Regions from separate parts of the Paraburkholderia denitrificans genome, predicted to be linked through region 1. Evidence: riboswitches for the same ligand, from Rfam matches in the RefSeq annotation. Region 1 holds a riboswitch; the other holds the start of a gene.
What was found. Region 1 has a riboswitch for cobalamin ahead of ACFPTO_RS15965 (hypothetical protein). Riboswitches for the same ligand answer to the same signal wherever they lie in the genome.
Positions count from the first base shown of each region.

Region 2: linked by a shared signal. The riboswitch ahead of ACFPTO_RS13645 (TonB-dependent receptor domain-containing protein) and the one ahead of ACFPTO_RS15965 (hypothetical protein) in region 1 are both predicted to bind cobalamin.

Region 1 covers NZ_JBHSMP010000017.1:308,612-316,810, forward strand. Annotated here, with positions in the region: RNA gene ssrS (6S RNA) at 1-53, opposite strand, end outside; gene ACFPTO_RS15955 (cell division protein ZapA) at 76-393, opposite strand; gene ACFPTO_RS15960 (ATPase) at 390-740, opposite strand; cobalamin riboswitch at 937-1,223, shown strand; gene ACFPTO_RS15965 (hypothetical protein) at 1,258-1,683, shown strand; gene ACFPTO_RS15970 (FecCD family ABC transporter permease) at 1,707-2,708, shown strand; gene ACFPTO_RS15975 (ABC transporter ATP-binding protein) at 2,705-3,538, shown strand; gene cobT (nicotinate-nucleotide--dimethylbenzimidazole phosphoribosyltransferase) at 3,582-4,655, shown strand; gene ACFPTO_RS15985 (adenosylcobinamide-GDP ribazoletransferase) at 4,704-5,489, shown strand; gene cobC (alpha-ribazole phosphatase) at 5,474-6,100, shown strand; gene ACFPTO_RS15995 (cobalamin-binding protein) at 6,139-7,071, opposite strand; gene cobU (bifunctional adenosylcobinamide kinase/adenosylcobinamide-phosphate guanylyltransferase) at 7,123-7,662, opposite strand; gene ACFPTO_RS16005 (PaaI family thioesterase) at 7,772-8,191, opposite strand.
Region 2 covers NZ_JBHSMP010000016.1:155,583-163,781, reverse strand. Annotated here, with positions in the region: gene ACFPTO_RS13675 (alpha/beta hydrolase) at 1-373, opposite strand, end outside; gene ACFPTO_RS13670 (DUF72 domain-containing protein) at 636-1,553, shown strand; gene ACFPTO_RS13665 (NAD(P)/FAD-dependent oxidoreductase) at 1,886-2,935, shown strand; gene ACFPTO_RS13660 (hypothetical protein) at 3,001-3,198, opposite strand; gene ACFPTO_RS13655 (DUF2827 domain-containing protein) at 3,622-4,764, shown strand; gene ACFPTO_RS13650 (COG4705 family protein) at 4,876-5,676, opposite strand; cobalamin riboswitch at 6,146-6,344, shown strand; gene ACFPTO_RS13645 (TonB-dependent receptor domain-containing protein) at 6,724-8,199, shown strand, end outside.

The DNA of each region.
Region 1 (8,199 bases):
CACATGGCATTGGTTCAAGGAATATATGACCTTGGCAAACCAGGCAGGGAAGCTAACTAAACCTTTTAAAACGTATTACTGCACGCCGCTGTACTGCTGAATCACGGCGCCAAGTTGTTCATTCATTGAGCGCATTGTACGACGGATTTCTTCGGCTGGGAATGCCTCGCCGTGTCGCACACTTGTCTGCAGTCGCAGCAGTTCCGACGCGAGCGAAAGTGCCGCCATGACGGCGATTCGATCCATGCCGCGCACGTTGCTGTGCGTGCGGATCTTCGACATTTCCGCATCCACGCGCGCCACGGCTTCGAGCAGCGCGCCTTCGGTTTCGGGTGAACAGGCGAGGCGATAGGTCTGGCCGAGAATCGTCGCTTCGATCTGTTTGGTGGTCATGCGTTTTCTCCGTGGCGGGCCGCGTTACTTTCAGCGGCGGACGGCGACTGTTCGAGCAGATCGAGCTGGTTGTCCGGCTCGCCTTGCGCGCGTGCGCGCGGCAATTTTTCGAGAATTGCGTTCAGGCGCACCTGGGCGTCGTCGATCTTCGCGGACAGCGCATCGCGCTCCGCCTGCAGTGCATTGCGTTCTTCGCGCACCTGCTCGAGTTCGGCGCACGTTGCATCGCATTGCGACTGCAATTGCGCGAGTTGTGCTTCGAGTGCCTGGCGCGCCTCGTGATGGAGCCGATTGATCTCGATCAGCCGCCCGATATTCTGTGAGAGTGTTTCGAGTTCGTTGAGCATGTGCTGCGTCCTCTAAAGACAGGCATTCTAGCGCGGATTACCGGGTATTCCGATAATTGTGTCGTTTCCAGACGTAACATCCCTGCTTCTTGCAGGTAACGTCACCGAGTCTGCACAGCGGGAATGTATTTTGCCGCCGTACGCGACGACGCCGGCGTGGCGCGGACGCTTTTCTTGACGTCCAGACGGGCCGCTCCTACACTTGCCGCACTCTGGTGCCCGCGCTCGAAATGCGCTGTTAAACGGGAAACTAAGCGGGAAACAGGGAGCGAAGTCCGGCCCCGGACATACGCCATCCTGTGCTGCTCTGTGCAACGGTACCGCGACCGCGCGCGCTTCTTGCATCGCCTCTGGCAAGATGTTCGCGCGCAACTCGATCCCGGCATGCAATTTCTGCGTGCATCCAAGGCCACTGCGCAAAGGCGCGGGAAGGCGGATCGCGTCGTCGCCAGCCCGGATACCGGCCAGAGGGCGAGGAACTCGTGTCAGCCGCGCCGGTGCGATGCACCGGCGTCGTGTGGACACGGCCCTTTATCGCGCCGTTTCGCGCAGAGCGGAGCACGCGCACGCTGGCTACCGGATCATCACCATCATGTATTTGCACACCTGCTGCGCGATTGTGCGCGATCTGCGGCTTGGCGCTTTGCGCCGCTGCAAAGCGGGTGCTCGTGCCTCGTTGCGCTTCATGGGGCACATCATGAACAGCGTGATGCAGGTGAAATCGCTGAACCCGGCTGCGCCCGTTTTTCATCGAGCATTCGTGACCGGCGCATCCCTGCGAGAACGATGCGCGCGCATCGTTCGTGTTCGTGTTGGTATTCGTGTGCGGGTGTTTTGCACGCCACGCGGCAGAGCGCCTGGTTCCTTTCCTTTCGATAACGACAACGCACTCCTTCGACCCGCACGATGCGAACTGCCGATCGCCATCACATACCTGCCGTGAGCGGGCCCAGGTTCCGGGCGTCGATGAGCGCGCGGCGCGCGTGCGTCATCTGGCTCGCGCTGGCGCTCGCCGCTCTCATTGTGTTTGCGGCATCGCTCGTGATCGGCAGCGTACCGGTCACGCTCTCGCAGGCACTGGCTGCGTTGTCGCCATCGCACACGAGCACCGATATGACCGCCGAAATCGTCCGCACGCTGCGCCTGCCGCGCGCGCTCGGCGGCTTCGCGTGCGGCGCGCTGCTCGCGCTTGCCGGGGCGTTGTTGCAGGTGCTGCTGCGCAATCCGCTCGCCGAGCCGTATGTGCTCGGCGTATCGGGCGGCGCGGCCGCCTTTGCGCTCGTCGCGATGATCGTTGGCCTGGCCGCGTGGGCGGTGCAGGCGAGCGCATGCGCGGGCGCGTTCGCGTCGATCCTGCTCGTGCTCGGCCTCGCGCGCCGTGAATTGTGGCGCGGCGAGCCGCAGGACAGTTCTCCGCGTTTGCTGCTCACCGGCGCCGTGACGGCTGCGGGGTGGGGCGCGCTCATCACGCTGCTTCTCACGCTCGCGCCCGATGCGCAACTGCGCGGCATGCTGTTCTGGCTCACGGGCGATCTCAACGGCGCGAGCATGCCGTGGGCGGCGCTCGGTGCGCTCGTGCTCGTGCTCGCGGCCATCGTGCCGGTCGCTCCGCAACTGAACGTGCTGCTGCGCGGCGACGCGGCGGCGCAGGCGCTCGGCGTGCCGGTGCTGCGGCTGCGCGTGCGCGTCTATCTCGTGGCGTCGCTCGCGGCGGCAGCGGCCGTGACGACGGGCGGCACCATCGGCTTCGTCGGGCTCGTCGTGCCGCATATGCTGCGGCTCGCGTTCGGCAACGACCAGCGCATGTTGCTGCCCGCCGCCGCGCTCGCGGGCGGACTCGCCGTGATGGGCGCCGATCTCGCCGCGCGCACCGTGGCTGCGCCAGCACAGTTGCCGGTCGGTGTCGTGACCGCGCTCGCGGGCGTGCCCGTGTTTCTCTGGATGCTGCTGCACAGGCGCTCGCGATGAATCACGCAACCCATGACACGCCGATCCTGGCCGCCCGCGCGCTGACCTTGCGCGCGGGCGCACGCACGCTCGTCGAATCGCTCACGCTGTCCTTCGGTGCGGGTGAAATCTGGTGTGTCGCCGGTGCGAACGGCGCGGGCAAGACGACGCTGATCGGCGCGCTGGCCGGGCTGCGCACGAGCGCGGCAGGCCACGTCGAAATCGACGGCTGCGCGCTGGCCGACTGGGCGCCCGTCAAGCTCGCGCAGCGTCGTGCGCTGATGCCGCAGGACGTGCACGATGCGTTCAACGCGAGCGTGCTCGACATCGTGCTGCTCAACCGCTATCCGCATCTCGCGGGCTGGGGTTGGGAGCGCGACGAGGACCGTACGGCGGCGCATGCGGCGCTGGCCGCGCTCGGCCTCGAAGCGCTCGCTGCGCGCGACGTGCTTTCGCTGTCCGGCGGCGAACGGCAACGCGTCGCGCTTGCAGCCGTGCTGTGCCAGGATGCGCCGCTTCTGCTGCTCGACGAGCCGCTCTCGCATCTGGATCTGCATCACCAGATTGCCTGCCTCGAAGCGCTTGTGCGCTGGGTGCGCGTCGAGGCGCGCACGATTGTTTTTTCCTGCCACGATCTCAATCTCGCGCGGCGCTATGCAACGCATGCGCTGCTGCTCGACAGCCGTGGCGGCTTTTACGCGGGACCGGTGGGCGAAGTATTGACGCCGGATCGCGCAAGCGATGCGTTCGGCCATCCACTCGTGCTGATCCGCGAAGGCGCGCACGAGGCGCTCGTTCCCGCGCTTGCGCGCGGGCCGGCGCCTGAAGCTTCACCGCGTCGCCCGGCCTGAATACCGCTTCATCCAATGTGAACTTCAACCCTTTGACCCTAACATGACGTCGACTCTTTCCCGACTGCTGGACATCGAGCCGCTGGACCTTTCGCTGCGCGACGAGCTGCAGCATCTGATCGATACGAAAACCAAGCCGCCCGGCAGCCTCGGCAGGCTCGAGGCGCTGGCGCGCCAGCTCGGCATGATCCAGCAGACGACGCATCCCGTCGTCGAGCGGCCCACGATGATCGTTTTTGCGGGCGATCACGGCATCGCCAATGAAGGCGTGAGTCCGTATCCGCAGGCCGTGACCGTGCAGATGGTCGCGAACTTTCTCGCGGGCGGCGCGGCGATCAATGCATTTAGCGGCGTCGCGGGGCTCACGCTGGAGATCGTCGATGCCGGTATCGCCACGGCGCTGCCGTCGTCGCCGTTGCTCGTCGACGTGGCCATCGCACGCGGCACGCGCAACTTCGCGCACGAACCGGCGATGACGCGCGAGCAGGCCATCGCCGCGCTCGAAGCGGGCGCGGCGCGCGTGCGTCATCACGCGGCGCTCGGCACCAACGTGATTGGTTTTGGCGAGATGGGCATCGCGAATACGTCGTCGGCTGCGTGCCTGATGAGCCGTCTGTGCAATGTGCCCATCGACGAGTGCGTCGGCCGCGGCACCGGTCTCGACAACGCGGGCCTCGCGAAGAAGCGCAACGTGCTGGCGGAGGCGCTCGCGCGTCACGCGGACGTGCGCGAGCCGCTCGACGTGCTCGCGACGTTCGGCGGCTTCGAGATCGCGATGATGGCGGGTGCCTACATCGAAGCGGCGCGCTCGCGCATGACGATTTTGGTGGATGGTTTCATCGCCACGTCGGCGCTGCTCGTGGCCGATGCGCTCGCGTCCGGCGTACGCGATTTCTGTGTGTTTGCGCATGCATCGAACGAAGCGGGCCACCGTCGCATGCTCGATCACTTCGGCGCGCGCGAACTGCTTGCGCTCGATCTGCGGCTCGGCGAGGGCACGGGCGCGGCGCTCGCGGTGCCGCTGCTGCGCGCGGCGTGCGCGTTCCTGAACGAGATGGCGAGCTTCGAGTCGGCGGGCGTCGCCGACCGCGGCGACGACGGTGCGGCTGGTGCGTGATGAGGGCGCGCGGGACGCGGGAGGCAGCGTGCACGTGAGGCATCGGCAATGAATCCGCTTGCGGAGTTGCGTTACTTCTTCACGGCGCTCGGCTACTTCACGCGCGTGCCGGTGCCGCGCTGGGTCGGCTTCGAACCCGCGTGGCTCAACGCCGCCGCGCGCTATTTCCCGCTCGTGGGCGCGGTGGTGGGCGCGTTTGCGGCGCTCGTGTATCTCGCGGCGCTACGCGTCTTTCCGCCCGGCGTGGCGGTGCTGCTGTCGATGACGGCCACGCTCGCCGCGACCGGCGCTTTTCATGAGGACGGACTCGCCGATTGCTGCGATGCATTCGGCGGCGGCTACACACGCGAGGACGTGCTGCGCATCATGCACGATTCGCGAATCGGCGCGTTCGGCGCGATCGGCCTTGTCGTCGCGCTCGCGTTGAAGTGGCAGGTACTCGCAGCGCTGCCGCCCATGCGCGCCGCGATGCTCATGGTCGCGGGTCACGCCGCGAGCCGCGCGTGCGCGATCAGCTATCTCGTCTCGCTCGACTACGTGCGCGCCGAAGGCAAGGCGAAGCCGGTCGCCCAGCGCATGAGCTTTGCAGCGTTGCTCTTCGCATGCGTGTTCGGCCTGCCCTGGCTCTTCTGGCCGGGGTGGCACGACTCGCACGAATCGCACAACTGGCATGCGGGCATCGCTACGCTCGTGGTGCTCGCCGGACTGCGCTTCGCGCTCGGGCGCTACTTCGTGAAGCGCATCGGCGGCTATACCGGCGATTGTCTCGGCTTCGCGCAACAGGTGTTTGAACTCGCGATCTATCTCGTGGGGCTCGCGTGGATCTCGTTCTGATCCGGCATCCGGCCGTGGCCGTCGAGCCGGGCGTCTGCTATGGCAGCAGCGACGTGCCGCTGGCGGGCGACGCGGCGCAAGAGGCGGCACGGCTTGTGCAGCGGCTAGATGCGCTTGGTGCGCGCGCACCGTTGCGTGTGGAGTCGAGCCCGCTCACGCGTTGCGCGCGGATCGCGCATGCGCTCGCATCGGCGTACGGTCTCGCACCGCGCGTCGATGCGAGGCTCGCGGAGATGGATTTCGGCGCGTGGGAAATGCAGCGCTGGGATGCGATCGAGCGCGCGCAGATCGACGCCTGGGCCGCGGATTTCGAGCACGCCCGCATGCATGGCGGCGAGAGCGTTGCGCAGTTCGACGCACGCGTAGGGGCCTGGTTCGACAATGCGCGTGAAGCAGACGAAGCAGACGAAGCAGACGAAGCAGACGAAGCAGATGCAGGCGGCACGTCCTGGGTCGTGGCGCACGCGGGCGTGATTCGCGCGATTACAGCGCGCGCGCTCGAACTGCCGCTCTCGCGCTGCGTGCGCTGGCCGCTGGAAATGGCCGCGCTCGCCTGGTTGCGGCGCGATGCGGCGAGCGGACAGTGGTCGCTGGTTCGCTGGAACGTCTGAGTTAATTCGAACCCCGAATCAATGCGAGCCAATGCGAATCAACGGCTCACGCCCGCGTCACGCGCGCGCGCCTGATCCAGATCCTTGCAGAGCTGTGCCGCGCCCTGGGCGATGCGCGGGGCGGGACGCGTAAGCAGATCCCCGTCGATGGCGAAGAGGTTGCCGTGCCTGACCGCCGTCAACATCGGCCACGCGCGCCAGCTTTCGAGTGCGGGCAGCGGCTGCTCGGAGGCCGTCGCGCCTTGCGCCGACGTCACGATCGCATCGGGATTGGCGGCGAGCACGGCTTCCGTCGAAACCGTCGGCACGAGCGGCTTCAAGCCCGCGAATACGTTGCGCCCGCCACATAACATGATCACGTCGCTGATCATGCTCTCGCCGTTGAGCGTCATCAGCGGCCGATCCCACGCCTCGTAAAACACGCTCACGGGCGGGCGGCCCGCGTAGCGCGCGCGCAATTGCGCGATGTCGCGGCGAAAATCCGCCGCAGCGGCCTGCGCGGTGTCCGGGGTGTCGAACAGCACGCCGAGGCGCGTGAGCGATGTCGCGACATCGTCGAGGCGGCGGGGCGCGCTGAAGAACAGCGGAATGTGCAGATCGCGCAGGCGGTCGATCTGCTGCTGCTCGTTGCCTTGCCACCAGACGACGATGAGGTCGGGCTTGAGCGCGGCGATGCGTTCGAGGTCGAGTACGAGGGCGTCGCCGATGCGCGGCACGCGTTTGGCCGCGCCCGGGTAGTCGCTGTAGCTGACCGTGCCGACGAGCCGTGCGCCGCCGCCCGCCGCGTAGATCAGTTCGGTGCCGTGGGGCGAGAGGCTGATCACGCGCCGTGCGGGCGCGGCGAGCGTGACGGTGCGCCCGGCATCGTCGACGACGCTGACCGATGCCGATGCAGCGCGCGCGGTGGGCGCGGTCAGCGTGGTAAGCGCCATGGTCGCGCCGAGCGCCAGCGCAACGAAAAAGCGCCGCATCATGACGAAGCCGCCGTGCGGGGCAGGGTGAGCATGCGCGGCATCATGGTGTCATGGCGTCTTGAGCGCAAGCGGCAATCCGGCGGCGATGAACGTCGCGCGGTCGGCAATTGCGGCAATGCGCTGGTTCAGCCGGCCGAGTTCATCGACGTAAAGGCGCGTGGCCGCGCCGAGCGGCACGACGCCCATGCCGATCTCGTTGCTCACGACGAGCACCGTGCCGCGCGCGCGCTCGCAGGCGGCGGCGAAGGCGTCGATGCGCGCGGGCCAGTCGGGCAGCGGGGTTTCGGAGCCGGGCGGACAGAGCAGGTTGGCGAGCCAGAGCGTGAGGCAGTCGATCAGCACGCACTGGCCGTTCGACGCAGCCGTGTCGAGCGCGGCCGCGAGATCGAGCGGCGCTTCGACCAGCGCCCAGTGCGCGGGCCGCCGCGCCCGGTGATGCGCGACGCGCTCGGCAAACTCGTCGTCCGCGACGCGCGCCGTGGCGATGTAGGTGACAGGCAGCCCGCTTTCGCGGGCAAGGCGCTCGGCGTACGCGCTCTTGCCCGAGCGCGCGCCACCGACGATGAAGGTGAGGTCGCGCGAAATCATCGCGTGATTGTACCGGTGCGGTTGCGGTGCGATGGGATAATGCGGGTTTTGCGCGTCCGGGCGTCCGTGCTTTCGGCACGCGTGCAGTGCGCGCCATGGTCCGCACCGCTCAGTAGAGCACCATCTGCGTGCAGCGGAACAGGGCGATGGTCTTGCCGTCGGGCGCGCTCACGAGTGCGTCCCAGACCTGCGTGCTGCGCCCCAGATGGACGCCCGTCGCGACCGCCGCGATCGTGCCTTCGCGCGCAGTGCCGAGGAAGTTGCTCTTGAGTTCGATGGTCGTGAAGTTCTTCGCATCGGGCGGCAGATGCGCGAGGCACGCGTAGCCGCAGGCCGTATCCGCGAGCCCGATCACCGTGGCCGCATGCAGAAAGCCGTTCGGCGCGAGCAGATCGTCGCGAATGTCGAGTTCGGCGCGCAACAGGCCCGCTTCGAGGCGCATCGCCCGAAAGCCCAGCAGATCCGGCAGACGGCCGCGCTGGCGCTCGCGCAGGGAGTCGATCGTGACGTCGGTTCGCAGCTTGCTCATGGTCGAAC
Region 2 (8,199 bases), on a different contig from region 1:
CGATCCAGTTCACCACTTCGGTGCCGACGTATGTTTCGTACTGGCTGCGCGGGTCGAACGGGCTGTCGATATACCAGCTTTCATGGCCGCCGTCGGGCATCACGAGAATCACGTGATACCGGTCCGCGAGCCGGCCGATCGGCGCGTTCGAAGTCCAGTCGGTATAGTCGCCGCCCGAGCCGTGCAATACGTAGATCACCGGATAACGTTGCGTGTGATCGCCGCGCGCGTAGTCGTCGGGTAGCACGATCGTCGCGTCGAACGCACGCCGCATGGCGACGCTCGGGATGGACACGACCCCCGTCTGGAATGCCCAGACGGGCGTGGTAAAGAACAGCGTCAAAACGAGCCAGAATGCGCGGGCCTGATTCATGAGTGTTCGCTCTTGTCTTATCTGCCTTTGCACCCGAGCGCATTCGAGCGCCGGGCGGCCATACGCCTTGGACGACTCTAACAACGGGTACTTTCAGCCAAATTTCAGGCAAGCCTACGGTTTGTCAGGAAGGCAGGAATCGCGCGGCCCTTCTCGCCGCTGCCACACCGGACTCGCGCGCACAATAACGAATCACGCGACGAATCCCGCGACGGCGAACAGTGCGCGCCGCCACGCGGCCTCTTTTACCAGGAGACGCGTCATGTCCATTCTGGTAGGCACCGCATCCTGGACCGATCCCACGCTCATCAAGAGCAAGCGGTTCTACCCGTCCGGCTGCACCAGCGCGGAGGCGCGGTTGCGCTTCTACGCGAGCCAGTTTCCAATCGTCGAGGTGGATTCGAGCTACTACGCGATGCCGAGCGGCTCGAACGCCGCGCTCTGGGTCGAACGCACACCGCCGCACTTCGTCTTCAACATCAAGGCATTCCGCCTTTTCACCGGCCATCAGACACCGCGCGACACGTTTCCGGGCGACATGCAGGCCGCACTGCCACAGAACGGCAAAGCGAACCTCTACTACAAGGACATGCCCGACGCGATTCGCAACGAACTCTGGCGACGCTTTCTCGAAGCCGTCGCGCCATTGCACGACGCGGGCAAACTGGGTGCGGTGCATTTCCAGTTCGCACCGTGGGTCACGTCGGGACCGGATGGCCTCGCACACGTCGCGCATTGCGCGGAGCAGATGCCGCCCGGCTATCGCATGGCTGTCGAATTTCGAAACCGTTCATGGTTTGACGACGCGCACGCCGCTTCGACGCTCGCATTCGAGCGCGAGCACGCGCTCGTTCACGTCGTGGCCGACAAACCACAGGGCCCAGCGAATACGATTCCGTCGGTATGGGAGGTTACGAACGACACGCTTGCGCTGGTTCGCCTGCATGGGCGCAATCAGGCAACATGGAATATCAAAGGTGCAACGGCATCGAGCGAGCGCTTCAATTACGACTACAACGACGACGAGCTGGCCGGTCTCGCCGAAGAGATTCGCAAGATCGCCGCCCATGTCGCGCAAACGCATGTGCTCTTCAACAATAACTACGAAGATCAGGGACAGCGCAATGCGCGCACGCTCATGGCAATGTTGGGGAATCCGCTTGTCGCGCGAGGTGAATAGCACAACGCGTTGTGCAATCCGCTTTGGAAATCCGTGTTGGCAATTGACGTGCACTCGACTGGATTAGAGCCATCCCTCTTCTCCTTGCACGGATAGCCGCATTGTTTTCGGCTTCTGGCGAGAAGTCATGCCGCTCGTATGGTTACTGCGTCAATCGCCTTCTCTCGCTTTCCCCATCGAGAAACCATGTTCGCGGCTCGGTATTCCTTGTCGCAGCCGCGCGTTCTTGCCCCCACCCCCAGTATTGAATTCATTGCCAGCGTGTATGCGCAACTGTATCGTGGAACTGTGCATCGCCAACCGATGCATTCTGTCTTGCACCAGGAGCACCTATGACTTCTCCGGCAAACACCGCACCGATCATCACCGATGTACTGATCATCGGCGCTGGACCTGTCGGTCTGTTCGCAGCATTCGAAGCCGGCGTGATCGGCCTCTCGTGTCAAATCGTGGATGGCATCGAGCGGGCGGGCGGCCAATGCATCGAGCTGTATCCCGACAAACCGATTTACGATATTCCGGCGATTCCGATGTGCACCGCACGCGAACTCGTCGACCGTCTTGTTGAGCAATGCAAACCATTCTCCCCTCCCATGCATCTCGGCCATCGCATCGAAACGGTCGAGCGCCGCGACGACGGAAAATGGCGCGCCCGCACCGATAAAGGTCTCACGTTCGAAGCAACGGCGATCCTGATCTCCGCTGGTAACGGTTCGTTTGTCCCGCAACGGTTGCAACTGCCGGAAGCCGCGCTGCTCGAAGGGCATGCGCTGCACTATAGCGTTCCGAGACTCGCTGATTTCGCCGGGAAGAAAGTCGTGGTAGCGGGCGGAGGCGACTCCGCACTCGACTGGGCACTGGAACTTCGCTCGGTCGCGCAGCACGTCACGCTCGTCCATCGCCGCAACGGTTTTAGCGCAGCGGATTCGAGCGTCGAAAAAGTGCGCCGCGCAATCGAGGCGCGTGAAATGGATTTTGTCCTGGGGATGATTGCGGGACTGAACGCACAGGGCAGCGCGCTCGAATCGATCGAGATTCGTCAGATCGACGGTTCGGTGAGTCTAGCCGCCGATCAACTGCTCGTGCTGTACGGGCTCGTTTCCGATCTCGGTCCGATTGCAGGCTGGGGAATCGACATGCTGGGCGGGCGCATCGCAGTCGACACGTCGAGCTATGAAAGCTCGGTGCCCGGCATCTTTGCGGCAGGCGATATTGCCACCTATCCGAACAAACAGAAGCTGATTCTTTCCGGTTTCCACGAAGCATCGCTTGCCCTGCGCAAGGCGTACCACTACGCCTACCCGGACAAGAAACGCGTGCACATCCATTCGAGTTACGACGCCAGGCTGGCTGAGCGGGTAGTCGCCAGCCATGAAGCGTGAAAAACGGGGATTGCATCACTGCATGACAGCGCCGCGCCGTTTTCCCGCGCGCGGCGCCGATATCTTCACGCCGGACGGCCGAGCCACTTCTTGAACGCGCAATAAGCCAGGATGAACTCGCGGCGATATTGATGACCGTTCGCGTAGTGCCCCTTCGTCAGCACCGCCTGGCGATAGATGATCATCGTTCGCCGCACCCATTCCGTTGTAGCGCTCATGCCGTCTCGTGCCACGAGAAAGGCGATGCGATTGTTTTCGTTCATGCGTATTCCCTGAGTTTAGATAGCACGGCCGGCAAGCATGCGAACCGGGTAGCTGTTTTTTAGTGCACGATGGGGTTTTTGGCAAGGCTCTTCAGGCCGTGTGGTTTTTTTAGGCCGTGCGGTTTATCGGCGGCTCCATGGTGCCCGCACACGTTGCCAAACGCCTGGCGTTTCTTCCGCTCAGGCAGATTTTGCGCACTGCAAGCCTGCACGCAAAGTCGCGACATGGCCGAAGACGACATCGCGATGTTCGAGACCCGCTATGCCGTGTACGCCGTAATGGCCGCATATGGAGATGTGACGTGTCGCATACGTGGCAGAATGCGCAGCATTATCTGCATAACGAACTATCTGATGCTGTCTGCACGTCAGATCGCGACCCGTCCCGACATACTTGATTCGACGCTCATGCCCTTGCCCACAATGAACCGCCCTCCCCAACTGAACGGCCTTCGCATCGGTATCACAATCGGCCTGCGCGCGCCCGACGAAAGCCTGTGGATCAACGGCATCAAGCAGAACGCGCTCTTTCTCGCGAAGCTGCTGACGGCATCGCCGCACGACCATCGCGTCACGCTCGTCAACACCACCGACGTCCCGCTGACCGATGCGTTGCCGTGGGACCGCATGGCTTACGACACCCGTACGTTTGGCGAGGTGAAAGATGTGCTCGACGTGCTCATCGAACTCGGCGGACAGATCAACGCCGAACAGACCGCCTACCTGAAGGCGCGCGGCGCGAAGCTCGTCAGCTACTGCTGCGGCGTCGAATACATCAACGTGATGGAATCCATGCTGTTTGGCCGGCGTCTGTGGAACACGCTCTTCATCAATCGCGGTTTCAACGAAGTCTGGGCCATTCCGCAGATCGCGACGTCGTCACTGCCGTACCTGCAGTCGCTGCGGCGCTGCCCGGGGCGTGTCGTGCCGTTCGTCTGGGATCCGATGTTCCTCACGGAACGCACGCGACGTTTGCGCCATCATGGCGAATATCGGCCGAGCGGCGCGCACGCGAAGCGTGCGACGGTGATGGAGCCGAATCACGACGTGGTGAAGTTTTGCGTCTATCCGATGCTGATCATCGACGAGGTTTTCCGTCGCGCGCCCGATGCCATCTCGTTCGCACATACGACCAACGCCGAATATCTGGCGAAATCAAGCCCGGAATTCGTGATGTTGATGAACTATCTCGAGATCGTGCGCGCGGGCAAGGCAAGCTTCGTCGGGCGCTTCGACACACCGGATTTCCTCGCCGAACTGACCGATGTCGTCGTTTCCCATCAGTGGGAAAACCCGCTCAACTACTTTTATCTGGAAGTGTGCTGGCAGGGCTATCCGCTCATCCATAACGCGAGCCTGGCGCCGGATCTCGGTTACTACTACCCGGATAACGACGTGCAACAAGGAGCGGAATTGCTGCTGCGCGCGTTGCGCGAGCATGATGCCGACTGGCAGGAGTACACGCGGCGTCAGCGCGACATACTGAGGCGTTATACGCCCGAAAATCCCGCACTCGTGGCCGAGTACGACAGCTTGCTCGCGCACTTGATCGGCGCATCAAGTTGAAAACGGGCCAAGTACGGACTAACTACGGGTAAAGCTCGTACCAGGTTCGGCGCCGGGTGTGCAAGGGTGTGCAATACGCACCCGGCGCGAACGATCCTTAACACCATCCGCTCAACGTTCTCGCACGGCCACCGGCACACGACGCGCGGCGCGCTGCGGGATCAGCAGGATGCAACCCAGGATGACGGCAAGCAGGATACCCGACGCATAGAACCGGCTGAACTGCATGCCGCCTTGCGTGAGGGGCTTGTCGAGCAGATCGCCGAGCGTCGCGCCCAGCGGACGCGTGAGCACGAACGCCGCCCAGAACAGCGCTGTACGCGACGCGCGCGGCCACAACCAGAGCAGCCCGACGACGACGAGTCCAGCGCCGAAGATCGCCGCGCTGACTTCATAGCCGAGGCCGAGGCCGCCGCGGTCGTCTCCGGCAACCCAGTCGCCGAGCGCGGTGCCGAGCGTCTGCGAAAACAGAATCGTGGCCCAGTAAAACCACTCCACGCGCGCCGTCACGACACTTTCAACCGAAACGGTACCCTCCACGCGGTACCAGATCGCGAGGCTTGCGACCAGCAATGCGAGGATGATCGAGACGCCGCCGGGATAACCCAAACCGAGCGAGCGATCACAGAAATCGGCCAGCGTCGTGCCGAGTGTCGTCGTGGCGACGATGGTCGCCCAATAGAGAAACGGATAAAACTTGCGTGCGCGGATCTGTGCTGAAACCAGCACGACGAATGCGACGAAGAAAATAAGCGTGCCGATCAGATAACCGAGATTGAGCGACATCGTCACCCAATCGCCACCGGTTTCACCGAGCGTGGTGCATGCGATCTTGATGATCCAAAAGCCGAGCGTTACCTCGGGCACCTTGCTGACGACGTGTTCGACCAAACTTCGAGGGCTGGATTGCATCGAAAGACTCCTTGTGTCGCACACACGAAACGAAAGAGTCTGTGATTATAGACACGCATAATTAACAACGGCTTAACGACCTACTGCCCCCTTTTCCGCTGCCTGATCCGGCGGAACGCATCCGGCCGGTGCGCCGTATTCACGGCGCAGTTCGAGATTGATCCGCACCACATTAACGACGGGATCGCCAACGAGTCCGTCGATTAACTGACGCCCAATGAGTTCACGCAGAAATATTGTTTAACGGAAATAATCCAGGCCGGTCTCCAGGATTGAAACGGCCCAGCTAAATCACGCAGGTCATTCAGCACGGCGATTACTTTCAGGTATGGGAAAGCGCGGGACCACGCGGATTGCATGACCCGCCCGCCGCTTCCTGCCCGACAACGCTGAAGCTGTGCAGCCAAAGTGTCGCGGGCAAACTTACAACAACTGTTAGCCAAAAACTTGACGGCGGCGAGCGGGAATCTGTACCCTCTCGCGTCGATGGTTCCCGCCAAAGGGATCAAATGGGAACGCAGTAGAAGCACCCACGCTTCGAATCTGCGGCTGCCCCCGCAACTGTAAGCGGCGAGTCCGTGCCAGGCGCGACCACTGGGATACCCGGGAAGGTCGGCACCGGACAACGACCCGCAAGCCAGGAGACCTGCCATCAACCGAGGTCCAAGCAGCCGCACCGGGCGGGGTGTCCCGATGCGCCAGCACCGCCCTGTGCGGTCGCTCGTTGCAAGGACAGCCCGGCCTCAGGAACTGTCACATGTCCGTTAATTCTCGACCCGCCTCCTTGCGGGCTATGCCGCATTGCCGCGCCGCCAGCCGGCTCCCTCGAACCACACGAGCCGCTCGCTCATCCGTTCCGTCTGTCTCGTCCGCTCGCGCCTCTGATCGGGCGTATTAGCTCCGCTTTTCGCCCCGCTTTTAGTCGCATTGCGCACTGCCGCGCCATTCCGATCGCCGATCGGAGCGAACGTGCCTAAGCGCGCGCCGCAAGGCCCGCGCCAGCCGCTGCATCCGGTTCAGACCCAAAACGTATTTGAAGAGTCACTCATGAAGTTTCGTCATCTCATCGTCACGTCCGCCATCACCGCCTGCGCCTTGCAAAGCGCCCAGGCCGCGGACGACGCAACGCTTGCGCAACAGGAGCAGCCGGGCGCGGCAAGCACCCTGCCGGACATTCTCGTCGTGGGCGACGCCCAGCATTTGCCGCAATCGTTCGACCAGCGCTACGCGACCACACAGGTCCTCACGCGTACGGATCTCGATCGTCTTTCTCCCGCCGATCCGGGCATCGCACAAGCGCTCGCCACGCTGCCGGGCATCACCGTCTCGCAGAGCGGCGGGCCGGGTTCGGCCACTGCGGTCAGCATTCGCGGCTCGGCGGGCAATCAGGTTGCCGTATTCATCGACGGTATTCGCGTCGGCTCCGTGACCACCGGCGTGGCCGAATGGGCGGATCTGCCGACCTCCGCGTTCGATCGCGTCGAGGTCATCTCCGGCCCGGCAGCGGCCTCGTTCGGCGCGGACGCAGTCGGCGGCGTCGTGCAGCTCTTCACGCGCCACGCATCGAACCAGCCGAATCAGACAATCGCGTCGTTCGGCGGCGGCTCGAACAAGACGTTCGACACGCAGCTGCGCACCTCGGGCACGATCCCGTCGACGGGGCCGATGTCCGCGCTAGGCGGGCTCACCTACTCGCTCGGACTGCACGACTACAACACGGCGGGCATCGACGCAACCCAGCCTTTTGCGTTCGGCCACGAGGACGGACGCAACCCGTATCACGCGCAAAATGTCGATGCGCGCCTGGGATATGCGCGCGATAACTGGTCGATTTCGACCTTCGCGCTCTATCACCGCTCCGAGCTTTCGTTCGATAACGCGGGCGGGAACAACCTGCAACGCGATAATCAACTGACGACCGGCGCTGCGTTCCATCTGGACATTACGCCGTACACGCAGTTCGACCAGTCAGTCGGCTTCGCGAACGACCGTCAGTTCCTCTTCGCGCACAACCCGTCGATTCCCAACGACGAAATCGATTCGACGCGATTCTCCACATCGACGTCGATCACCCATCAGGAGACGGGCCACAGGCTGTTCGGCCAGCCGCTGACCGGCGAAACGAAGCTCGCCTACGACTTCACGCGCGAACAGGCATTCCTGCCGTTCGATATCCCGGGCGGTCTTCCCGCGCGCAACGATTCGGCCGTGTCGCTTCATCAGTCGACCACGCTCGGCCCGTGGACGCTGTTCCTCGCAGGCCGGCACGAGATCGTGCAGGGTCAGTCGGTCAACACGGGCAACGTCTCGCTCGCCTGGGCAATCACGCCGGTGTACACCGCACGCGTCTCCTACGGCAACGCCTTCCGTCTGCCCACGTTCAACGATCTGTTCTACCCGGGCTTCTCGAATCCGAACCTTAAGCCCGAGCGCAGCAACTCGGTCGAGGCCGCGCTCGATGCGACGACGTCGTTCGGCACGTTCACGGCGGCCGTCTACGAGACCCGCGTTCACGACCTCATC